DNA from 3 places in the Geobacillus sp. BMUD genome. Region 1 is predicted to be linked to each of the others. Evidence: riboswitches for the same ligand, from Rfam matches in the RefSeq annotation. Region 1 holds a riboswitch; each other region holds the start of a gene.

Region 1 (3,455 bases):
AAGCCGAACCATATGCGGAACGACAAGCCCGACAAAGCCGATCGTTCCCGACACCGACACCGCCGCGCCGGTGAGCAGCGCGGCCGCTGTCAAAATGATGATTTTCCGGCGCGCAACGTCAACACCGACATGAAGCGCCGCCGCTTCGCCAAAAGCAAAGGCGTTCAACTCGCGGCCGTTGGCGATCAACACCACGGCGCCGATGAGGAAAAACGGAAACAGCAATCCACTGTATTTCCAGCCGCGCATCGCCACGCTCCCCATCAGCCAGGAGATGATTTGCCGCAATTCTTCTCCGGTCAAGGCGATCATGAGCGAAATAAAGGCGCTGAAAAACGCGCCGAAAATAATGCCGGCTAAAATGATCGTCTCCACCGACATACGCCGCTCGACGGCGCGGGTGAACGCCAAGACAGCGGCAAGCGTCGCCATGCCAAATAAAATGCTGACAACTGGCAATGTAAACGTGCCAAAGAGCGGCCATTGCCATCCGAGAAAGATGACAAGCACCGCCCCGACCGAGGCGCCGGATGAAACGCCGAGCGTGTACGGGTCGGCGAGCGCGTTTTTCAAAAGTCCCTGAAACGCCGCCCCGGCAAGCGCCAACGAAGCGCCAACCAAAAAAGCGAGCACGACGCGCGGCAGGCGAATGGCCGTGACAATGGACACCCAATCGGCCGGAATGTCAGACGGAAGCGGCACCCCGAACCATTCGGCGGCGAGAATGCCAATAATAGAAGAAAAGGGAATCGACAGCGATCCTGTCGATATCCCTATGAGCAGCGAAAGGACGGCCGTTGTAACGGCCAAAGCGTACATCAGCGTTTTACTTGAACACATCCGGATAAACGGCTTTGGCAAGTTCCTCGACCCCTTCAACAAGGCGCGGGCCCGGGCGGCTCACTAAGTCGGTGTTGACGTCATACACCCGCTTGTTTTTCACCGCCGGCACGTCTTTCCAAGCGGGACGCGCAAGCACTTGCTTCGCCCCGCCGTATGTCGTGATGATGACATCCGGCTTATAGGCCACCGCTTTTTCTTCCGTCACCATCGGCCAACCTTCCAAGCCGCCGGCGACGTTTTTCGCTGAAATCACTTGAAGCATCTCATCCATGAACGTCCCTTTGCCGGCCGTATACAGCTGCGGCGGCGGCGACACTTCAATCCAAACGTTCGCTTGCTTATCGGCTGGAATTTGTTTTGCTTTTTCCTTGATTTGCGTCAATTTCTCCTTCATGCCGTGAATGATTTGTTCCGCTTTGTCCGCTGTCCCCGTCGCTTTGCCGATCAGTTCAATCGACGCATATACATCAGCAAACGACTTCGCATCATTGACGACAAGCACGGTGATGCCGGCGTCTTTCAATTGCTGCAGGCCATCGCGCGAGTTATGGGCGCTTGACGCATGAGCCAAGACAAGATCCGGTTTGAGGGAAATGATTTTCTCGACATTAAATTCCATCCCGCCGATTTTCGTTTTCGTTTTGACGTCTTCAGGGTAATTGTCAAAATCGCTGACGCCGACGATCTTATCGCCCAACCCCAACGCATAGGCGATTTCCGTATTGCTTGGGATGAGCGAGACGATCTTTTTCGGTTCCGCTTTGATGGTGACATCTTCCCCAAGCCCGTCTTTCACCGTCACCGGAAACGCTGCTTGTTCCGTTTTCGGCTCCTTTTGTTTCACCGGCTCGGCGTTATGGTTCGCCCCGCTGCTGCAACCGACCAGCACGGCAGCCAAAAAGAAGAACACCGCCACCACCGCCGGCCATGCCCAACGCTTCATCCGTCATTCCCCCTTCAGTGATGTATGTACAATAAAAAACGCCCATTCCGTCCGGTCGGGGAATGAGCGTGAAACAGACCGCCAATGGGCACAACAATGCCCTGTGCGACTGTTTCCGCGTCTCACCCCCCGAAGATTCGGAAACTGCGGCAAGCAAGGCAGGTCTACTGGCTCATGCTTCATCCTACTCTGAAGCCTTCCCGTACGGAAAACAGCGCAAGCCATCCGTCCGTACAGTGGCGATTTCATTTCGTCCGCATTGACAGTTGCGGGGACAGCTCCGGATTCCCACCGGATTCCCTATTAAGCCTTTTCGGCACCTTGCTGCGAATCGACTAAATAATTCGGATATGGACATTTTTATATTAAAGCAACATCGATCATTTGACAACCATCAATTTGCGACCGGGCGACAACAAGCAAGCGCCGCTCCTTGCGGCGGCTCAGCGTTCGTGTCCGCATGAAGTCACAAAACGCCGCCACGTTGCCTATCTCCACTCTCGCACCCTTCACCGTTTGGCAACGATGCGCTCCTTTGAAAAACAGGAAAGACGCCCCCCTCTGGCCCGGCGTCTTTCCCGAATGCAAGCTTCATCTCCTCACTGCTCGATGTATTTTTCAAACACAAAGCCGAAATCTTTCATCGTATAGTTCTTTTTCGCTTCCGTCAGCCATCGAAACGCGTATTCATTCACGGCCTGAAAATCAGCCGACACATTGGCGCCGTCGCTGCGCATGTTGGCAAACACCTTGGTCGCCAGCTCGAGGCTCCGCTCGGCATAGTCGAGCTTCATTTCATTTTCGCGGCAAATGTCGGCGATCGCAAGCAGCGATTTATACAAATCTTTCAGTTCCTCGATATGTTTTTTATGCACATCAATCGAGTAGGCGTGCGACCCGATTTTGAATTTGATTTCCGCGTCCAAATCGACCGTTCCGGCCGTCTCGAGCGACACGTCGGAAATCGGATGCTTATAGTAATCGTAGCGGCGCAGCGTCCGTTTTTTGCTTGTTGCACTCGTGCCGTCCAGATGAATGAGCGCGCGGTTGGTGAAGCAATACTCATCGGATTTCGATTTAATAAGGAAATAAATTTTTTCTCCATCCTCGTGCATCACGTAATCATCGGCGTCGACTTTGTCGTAGTCTTTCGGCTGAATGACCGAACCGATGTCGCTCAATCCAAGCACATCGGCCGCGACTTTTCCAAACATGCTCATTTCTCGCCCCGACCCCTTCCATTTTTCATTGGCTCGCGCCGCTCCGCAACGAGCAGCAACGCAGGTTGTTTTGGCAGAGCACCGCATCCTCTATAGTCATACGTGGAGGGCAAAAAAAAGTTTCATGTTTGCCAACCATTGAACGGCCCAACCATTTCGCTTTTTACTGTTTTCTCATCGCATTGGCTAAAAATTCGACATCCGTGCCAACAATCACTTGCAAGTCCGTTTGGTTGAGGCGAAGCACACCTTTCGCTCCCAAACGTTTCAATTCTGCTTCGTTGACTTTTGACATGTCTTTCACTTTTAGGCGCAAGCGTGTGACACAATTGTCAATTTGTGCGAGATTATCCTTTCCTCCCAACGCTTCGATATAGTTTGCAGCAAGGTCCTCGTATTTGACCCCCGACTGCGCCGCTCCGCTGTCGGTAAACTCGCCTTCTACGTCG
Region 2 (3,455 bases), on a different contig from region 1:
CCTCATCTTTCAGCGGTCTCGTCTGGTCAAGCGCCCACGGCTCCGCTTCTTTGCGCAGCCGCTCATGCGGCTTGAGCGGCTGGACGGCCGCGGTTAGTTGATACTTGCGCTGGTAGCCGCGCGGCGTGATCATGAGCCCATCGTGAACGAATGTCGTCGAATTGCCGATAATGACCGTCGTCAACATGCCGATTTCATGGTCAAGCATATGCGCCAAGTCGGTGAGGACGATCTGCTGCCGCTCACGGTACGCGCTTTTCACTAGTCCGACTGGTGTCGTCGGCGCCCGGTGGCGGAGCAGGATGCGCTGCGCTTCCACAATCTGCCTAGTGCGCCGCCCGCTTTTCGGGTTGTAAAGCGCGATGACAAAATCGGCCGCCGCCGCGGCTTCGAGCCGCTTTTCAATCAGCTCCCACGGCGTCAAATGGTCGCTCAAGCTGATCGTGCATGCATCGTGCATAATCGGCGCCCCAAGCAAAGCGGCGCACGAGTGAATGGCGGAAATGCCCGGGATGACTTCCACTTGAATCGGATCGTCTTTCGTCCAGCCTTTTTCAATCAGCACTTCGTAGACAAGTCCCGCCATGCCGTACAGCCCGGCGTCACCGCTGGAAATGACGGCGACCGTTTTGCCGCGCTCCGCCCATTTCACCGCCGCTTGGGCGCGGCTCACCTCTTCGGTCATGCCGGTGCTGATGATTTCCTTGCCAACAATCAAGTCGCGCACCAGTTCGATGTACGTTTTATAGCCGATGATGACGTCGCTTTCTTCAATCGCTTCGCGGGCCCGCTTCGTCATATGGTCAACACTGCCTGGGCCGAAGCCGACAATGAGCAGTTTGCCGCTCACTTTACAGCCCCCCTCTCCATATCTCGATTATCATCGACATCCCTAACCATATGCTGTAAATCCCTGTGACCGCACCAAGGACATAAAACAGCCGTTCCCGTTGTTTTGCTTTCCAAAATCCCCATGATAATCCAGCCGCTGTGGCCATCGTCGCCATGAGCAGGCCGGCGACAAACAGCCCAAGCTGAAGGGCAGCGGCGCTCACATGCACTTTTCCGGCTGCGCGGGTGATAATGGCTAGCTGGGTCGGGCTTTCGACGCCAATGCCATGAATGATGCCGATGATCAAGGCGCCAGCCCAACCAACATGCGAAAAAGGACGGCAACTGCCCCTTTCTCTCCCTCCCCGCAACCATCGAGTAACCGTATAGCCGAACTCATAAAGGAGCTGAAACCGGCTTTTCACCTCACCCCGCCGAAAAAGAGAAAAAAGCATCATCCCGCCAAGCAGCACAAGCGTACCACCAACTAAGAGCTCAATGGCGGCGGCTGACGACTCGGGAAGCCGAGCACCAACTACGAGTGCCGCCATCCCCATGACAAACACGATCGCTCCGTGTCCAATAGCGTACATGATTCCGAGTGCCAACTGCTGTCTTCGCCGCGACTCGCTTCCGACCATATCCGCAATGGCCGCAACATGGTCGCTGTCCATCCCATGACGCATGCCGAGAAATATCGCTAACATTGCATAACTCGCCCATTCCATCATTACATCCTCCTCTTTTGAATGCCAATAACCGACTCCGTCCCGTCAAGACGGGCCAACCCGTCTTCACAATATTCATACGTCGCCCATGTACGAAGCAGCTCGCCGCTTTGCAAATGGCGATGGATGACCTCTTTTGCCTTCTCCGGCGTCATCTGCCGGTACCAGATGCCGTCCGGGTAGACGATCATCACGCACGCGTCCTGGCAGCGGCCGTTGCAGCGCGTTCGTGTCGTATGAACGAGGTCATCCAGCCCGAGGCGGGTGATCTCTTCACGGACCGCCAATGTGACGTCATCCCCGCCATGACGGAGGCACGTCCCCCCGTTGCAAATGAACACATGGTGCTTCATCCCTGTTAAGTCCCACGTCGCCATCGAATCCCCCCTTTTGGCTAGAATGATAGAATTCAGATGCAGACAGACGGGCAGGTTTCAGGCAAAAGAAAAAGCACCTCTACAGCAGAGGTGCAGAAAAATGTATACAAAAGTCATAAACGACCCAAACAGGCCTTATGCAGCCATCATTCTCCCGCACGTCTGCCTATAGTCCCGTAGGCATCCGTCCGATCCAAACAAGGCAGGTCTCCTGACTTAGGATCATCGCTTGGCGGCGTCTTCCCGAAGCATCCTTCAGTGACTTGCTGCCGCAAAGCTCCCCATCACAGTGGCGGGCACCGTGCCGGATTTTCACCGGGCTTCCCTTTTCACCCAAGCCCCTAAGCAGGCTTAGGCACCTTGTTTGTTCTTCGCCATATCTACACTGTCATGGAACAAGCATCCGTTTTCATCGTAGTACAACCTAGGGGCGTCCGTCAACCATTTTTGACTGACAAATCTTCGCGCGCGACGACAACGCCGTCCGCATCGGCGTACACGTATGCGCCCGGCTCCCAGCGCACGCCGCCAAACTCGAGCACAACGTCGCGGGCGCCTTTTCCTTCTTTTTTGCTTTTCACGGGACATGTGCCGATCGCCATTACTCCAATCGGCATGGCGCCAATTTCCGCTGAATCGCGGATGCAGCCGTGGATGATGACGCCAGCAAGCCCCCTCTCGCAAGCGATTTGCGCCAGCCGGTCGCCTAATAGCGCGGCGCGGCGCGACCCTTTTCCGTCAATGACAAGCACCGTCCCCGCTGGAACGGTCTCGAGCGCTTCCCGGACAAGAACGTTGTCCTCAAACACGTCGACCGTCGCAATCGGCCCGGAAAACATCTGTTTTCCGCCATATGATTGGAACGGCAACTCGCATACTTGCAACTCGTCTAAAAATTGATCGCATAAATCGGCTGTTTTCATTGTCGCTCTCCCCTTTCCCTTTTTGCATTCGCCGCCATTCGCCAAAGTCCTGCCGACTACGCCTTTTTTTGCGGCGCTGTTTATATTCGAAAATCGGATGTGGAGTCTTGCTAGACAACCGGACGTTGAAAGTATTTGCTCGTTCCCGCTGTCCGGCGAACGAAAAAACGGCCCCGCACGACATGGCGGAAGCCGTTTCTGCCTGCCGGCTACGTGGCGAATGCCGCCCCGTCCGGCCATTCAGCTGGGCTAGCTGGATTCGAACCAGCGCATCACGGAGTCAAAGTCCGTTGCCTTACCGCTTGGCTATAGCCCAACGTTGATTGCCATTTATAGTATGGAGCACCAATCGGCTCTTTATGCGCAAAAAACGAATATCATTTTGCTGCATGCGGCAAAATACAGATGCATTTTCCGCACGTTTTAACCAACTCTTTACAACTGCCGCATCCGGGCATTATGATGCAAAACAGAAAGGGGGGAACGACGTTGCGCCGAACCGCCGCCCTCCGCCAATGGCTTCATGTGTTGTTGTTATTGTGCCTGCCGCTCGGCCTCGCCGCATCAACCGCTGCACAGCCGTCCGTCGCCCCGAA
Region 3 (3,455 bases), on a different contig from region 1:
CCCGTCTTTCACATATTGCCGCTTCATCACCGTCGGGCTTTGGTTTTGCGCGATTTCCGTGCAAAGATTGCTGCAGTAAATCATCCCGAGATGGCGATTCGGATTTTGCCGGTTCACTTCATCGCGGTAAAACATAAACGGCGTCCCCGACTCGAGCTGGCTGCGCATAATGCTTTTCATCACTTCGATCGCCGGCACTTTTTCTTTCGACAGCCTTGGTTCGTTGACGCATTGCCAATATTTCTCCCGAAAGCTGCCGCTCCCTTTTTCCTCATCATAAAAGTCTTCCAAGCTAAATCCCATCACCTTCCGCACTTCATGCGGATCAAACAAATACCAATCGCCGCGCTGTTCGACCTGTTCCATGAACAAATCAGGGATGCAAACGCCGGTGAACAAGTCATGCGTCCGCAGTCGTTCGTCGCCGTTGTTGAGCCGCGCATCGAGAAACGCAAAAATATCTTTATGCCACACATCCAAATAGACGGAAATGGCTCCCTTTCGCTGCCCCAGCTGATCGACGCTCACCGCTGTGTTGTTCAGCTGCTTCATCCACGGGATGACGCCGGAGGAGACCCCTTTGAATCCTTTGATGTCGCTGCCGCGCGACCGGATTTTCCCTAAATAGACACCAATGCCGCCGCCCGATTTCGATAAATTGGCGATGTCGGTGTTGCTGTCGTAAATCCCTTGCAAACTGTCATCGACCGTGTCGACAAAGCAGCTCGACAGCTGGCCGTATGACTTCCCGGCGTTGGCAAGCGTCGGCGTCGCCACGGTCATGTATAGGTTGCTTAACGCCCAATACGCTTCCTTCACCAACTCAAGCCGCCGCTGCTGCGGTTCATTCGCCATGAGCGTCATGGCGATGACCAAAAATCGCTCCTGCGGCAATTCATACAGCCGCCGCTCATAATCGCGGGCCAAATACCGATCCGCAAGCGTGCGCAATCCTATGTACGTAAACAAGTTGTCCTTCTCCGGATCAAGAAGCGCACCGATGGACTCAATTTCTTCTTTCGTATAACGTTCAAGCAGCAGCGGATGATATACTCCTTGTTCCGTCAGCGCAACAAGGAGCGAGTAGAAATCGCCATACCGCTTGCGCTCCTCGTACCCGCGATGCCGTGCTGCCTCGCGGTACAGTTGCTGCAAATACAGCCGGGCGCACACAAACGTCCATTCCGGCTCCTCCTCACTAATATACGACAGCCCTTCCAAAATGGCGGTTTGATACAGCTGCTCGAAGGTGACCATCTCTTTTCGGCTGAGAAGCTGCCATACACGTTCTTCATATTCCTCGAGCGACAAACGGACAAAGTCTGCCGCCGCCTGCTCCACCAACCTAGCAAACTCCTCGCGCGAAAATGATTTCTCTTTTCCTTGATCATCGACAACAATAGACTTCGTGGACACTGTCATTCGTTTCCCCTCTCCTCCATAAAAAAATCCGCTCGGGCAGGCGAGCGGATGAAACGACAGACGGAAAAAGGCAGACGAACTCCCTTTTTCTTTTCCCCTATCGTTTCATCTTCTCACACCCCGAAGAACATGAAACGTTCCAAGCAAGGCAGGTCTCCTGACTCGTGCATCGTCCTACTTTGGGTCCTTCCCAGCGGCGCGCTGAATGGCTCTTGCCGCCAGTGGCCATCCCATTTCGTCCGCACATACAGTTGCGGGGGCAGTTCCGGATTCACACCGGATTCCCTATTAAGTCCTGATGGACACCATTGCTTGGCGAAACGATATATAGTTGTTTAAAAAAGAGAACAAAACAATATATAGTAGATGATCATCCTGATGGAACAAGCATATACCAAAACCGGGAGAATTGCAAGAGTGGGTGAATCAAATTTTCTCTTCCTCAAAAAATCATGCCGTTGTTCACATTCCGTTCATAAAAGCATGCTACGATTCACCATGTACGAGAATCATACGAAGGAGGGGGACACAAAATGGGATACAAACCCCAAATCTCACCCGCCCATCAAGAGTGGGCAGTGGAAACACACGAATTGGTGAAAACCTTTGGCGACCACCGGGCCGTGGACGGTCTCAATTTGCGTGTGCGCGCGGGCACCATCTATGGTGTGCTGGGCCCCAATGGTGCCGGCAAGACAACGACAATCCGAATGTTAGCGACGTTATTGCGCCCGGACGCCGGTTCCGCCCAAATTTTTGGGTACGACGTCGTCAAACAACCGCAAATCGTCCGGCAATTGATTGGTGTCACCGGTCAATACGCCTCTGTTGACGAAACGCTCAGCGCAACAGAGAATCTAATGATCTTTTCTAGGCTTCTGGGGCTGAGCCGAACAGAAGCAAGGCGAAAAACAAGCGAATTATTGGAGGAATTTGGCTTGACAGAAGCAGCCAAGCGCCCATTGAAACATTTCTCTGGCGGTATGCGCCGGCGTCTGGATCTCGCCGCCAGCCTCATTGCCCAGCCGCCGCTCATTTTTCTTGACGAACCGACCACCGGACTCGACCCGCGCACGCGCAATCAAATGTGGGAAACGATCCGGCGCTTGGTGAATATGGGGACAACGGTGCTGCTGACAACCCAATATTTACAAGAAGCGGACGAATTGGCAGACCGCATCGCCGTAATTGATCACGGCCGAGTCGTCGCTGAAGGGACACCCGATGAACTCAAGGCGTCCATCGGTCAATCGTCATTGCAAGTCAAGCTGCAACATCCTGGAGAGATCGAAACGGCCAAGCGCATCATTGAGCGCGTTCTCCATGTTCGGCCGACAGTATCCTTAGAAACCGGGAACATCACGGCGCCGATGGCCGATCCAGACCATGTGACGGACCTGCTTGTCGCCTTGCGTCAAGAGGGCATCCACTTAACCGAGTTAAGTGTGCAAAAACCAACCCTCGATGAGGTCTTTCTGACCATTACCGGCCATGGAGTGGAAAAACGTGCAGATGAATCCAATGATGTAAGGGAGGAAGCGATGAGATGAAACCAGTGTCTCCTCAATTGGAGGTCAAACGCCAACAGAAAAACCGTACAAGCGTTTCCCAAGCTGTACGAAATTCGCTGACGATGGCCTATCGTGGTTTGTTGAAGGTGCGGCGCACACCCGAACAATTATTTGACGTCACTTTTCAGCCGATTATCTTCACCTTGATGTTTACCTACATCTTTGGTGGAGCCATCGCGGGGAATGTTCATAACTACTTGCCCATGATCATTCCCGGCATTCTCATCCAAACGTTGATCGGGGCTTCCGTCACTTCAGGAGTTCAACTTCGCGATGATATGGATAAAGGCGTGTTCGACCGCTTTAAATCGCTGCCGATCGCCCGCATCGCTCCGTTGGCTGGGGCGTTATTAGCCGATGTAGTCCGCTATGTCATCGCCACCACCCTGACGTTTGCCATGGGATTTCTTATCGGCTACCGTCCGGAAGGAGGGATCGCCAGTGTGGCGCTTGCAGGCGTTT

The links. A riboswitch is a leader RNA that binds a small molecule or an ion and turns the genes downstream of it on or off. The one in region 1 is predicted to bind cobalamin.
Region 2: it holds a riboswitch for cobalamin, as region 1 does, so the genes downstream of both, ETC05_RS12560 ((2Fe-2S) ferredoxin domain-containing protein) here and ETC05_RS09185 (ABC transporter substrate-binding protein) in region 1, are expected to answer to the same signal.
Region 3: it holds a riboswitch for cobalamin, as region 1 does, so the genes downstream of both, ETC05_RS00170 (ribonucleoside-diphosphate reductase subunit alpha) here and ETC05_RS09185 (ABC transporter substrate-binding protein) in region 1, are expected to answer to the same signal.

What each region holds. Positions count from the first base shown of each region.
Region 1 covers NZ_SDLA01000006.1:122,521-125,975, forward strand. The annotation lists gene ETC05_RS09180 (FecCD family ABC transporter permease) at 1-840, opposite strand, end outside; gene ETC05_RS09185 (ABC transporter substrate-binding protein) at 827-1,786, opposite strand; cobalamin riboswitch at 1,927-2,125, opposite strand; gene ETC05_RS09190 (PH domain-containing protein) at 2,386-3,000, opposite strand; gene nagE (N-acetylglucosamine-specific PTS transporter subunit IIBC) at 3,170-3,455, opposite strand, start outside.
Region 2 covers NZ_SDLA01000011.1:61,963-65,417, forward strand. The annotation lists gene cobJ (precorrin-3B C(17)-methyltransferase) at 1-850, opposite strand, end outside; gene ETC05_RS12555 (HoxN/HupN/NixA family nickel/cobalt transporter) at 852-1,559, opposite strand; gene ETC05_RS12560 ((2Fe-2S) ferredoxin domain-containing protein) at 1,562-1,936, opposite strand; cobalamin riboswitch at 2,121-2,314, opposite strand; gene rraA (ribonuclease E activity regulator RraA) at 2,374-2,859, opposite strand; tRNA gene ETC05_RS12570 (tRNA-Gln) at 3,104-3,175, opposite strand; gene ETC05_RS12575 (glycerophosphodiester phosphodiesterase family protein) at 3,349-3,455, shown strand, end outside.
Region 3 covers NZ_SDLA01000001.1:36,604-40,058, reverse strand. The annotation lists gene ETC05_RS00170 (ribonucleoside-diphosphate reductase subunit alpha) at 1-1,422, opposite strand, end outside; cobalamin riboswitch at 1,553-1,748, opposite strand; gene ETC05_RS00165 (ATP-binding cassette domain-containing protein) at 1,956-2,972, shown strand; gene ETC05_RS00160 (ABC transporter permease) at 2,969-3,455, shown strand, end outside.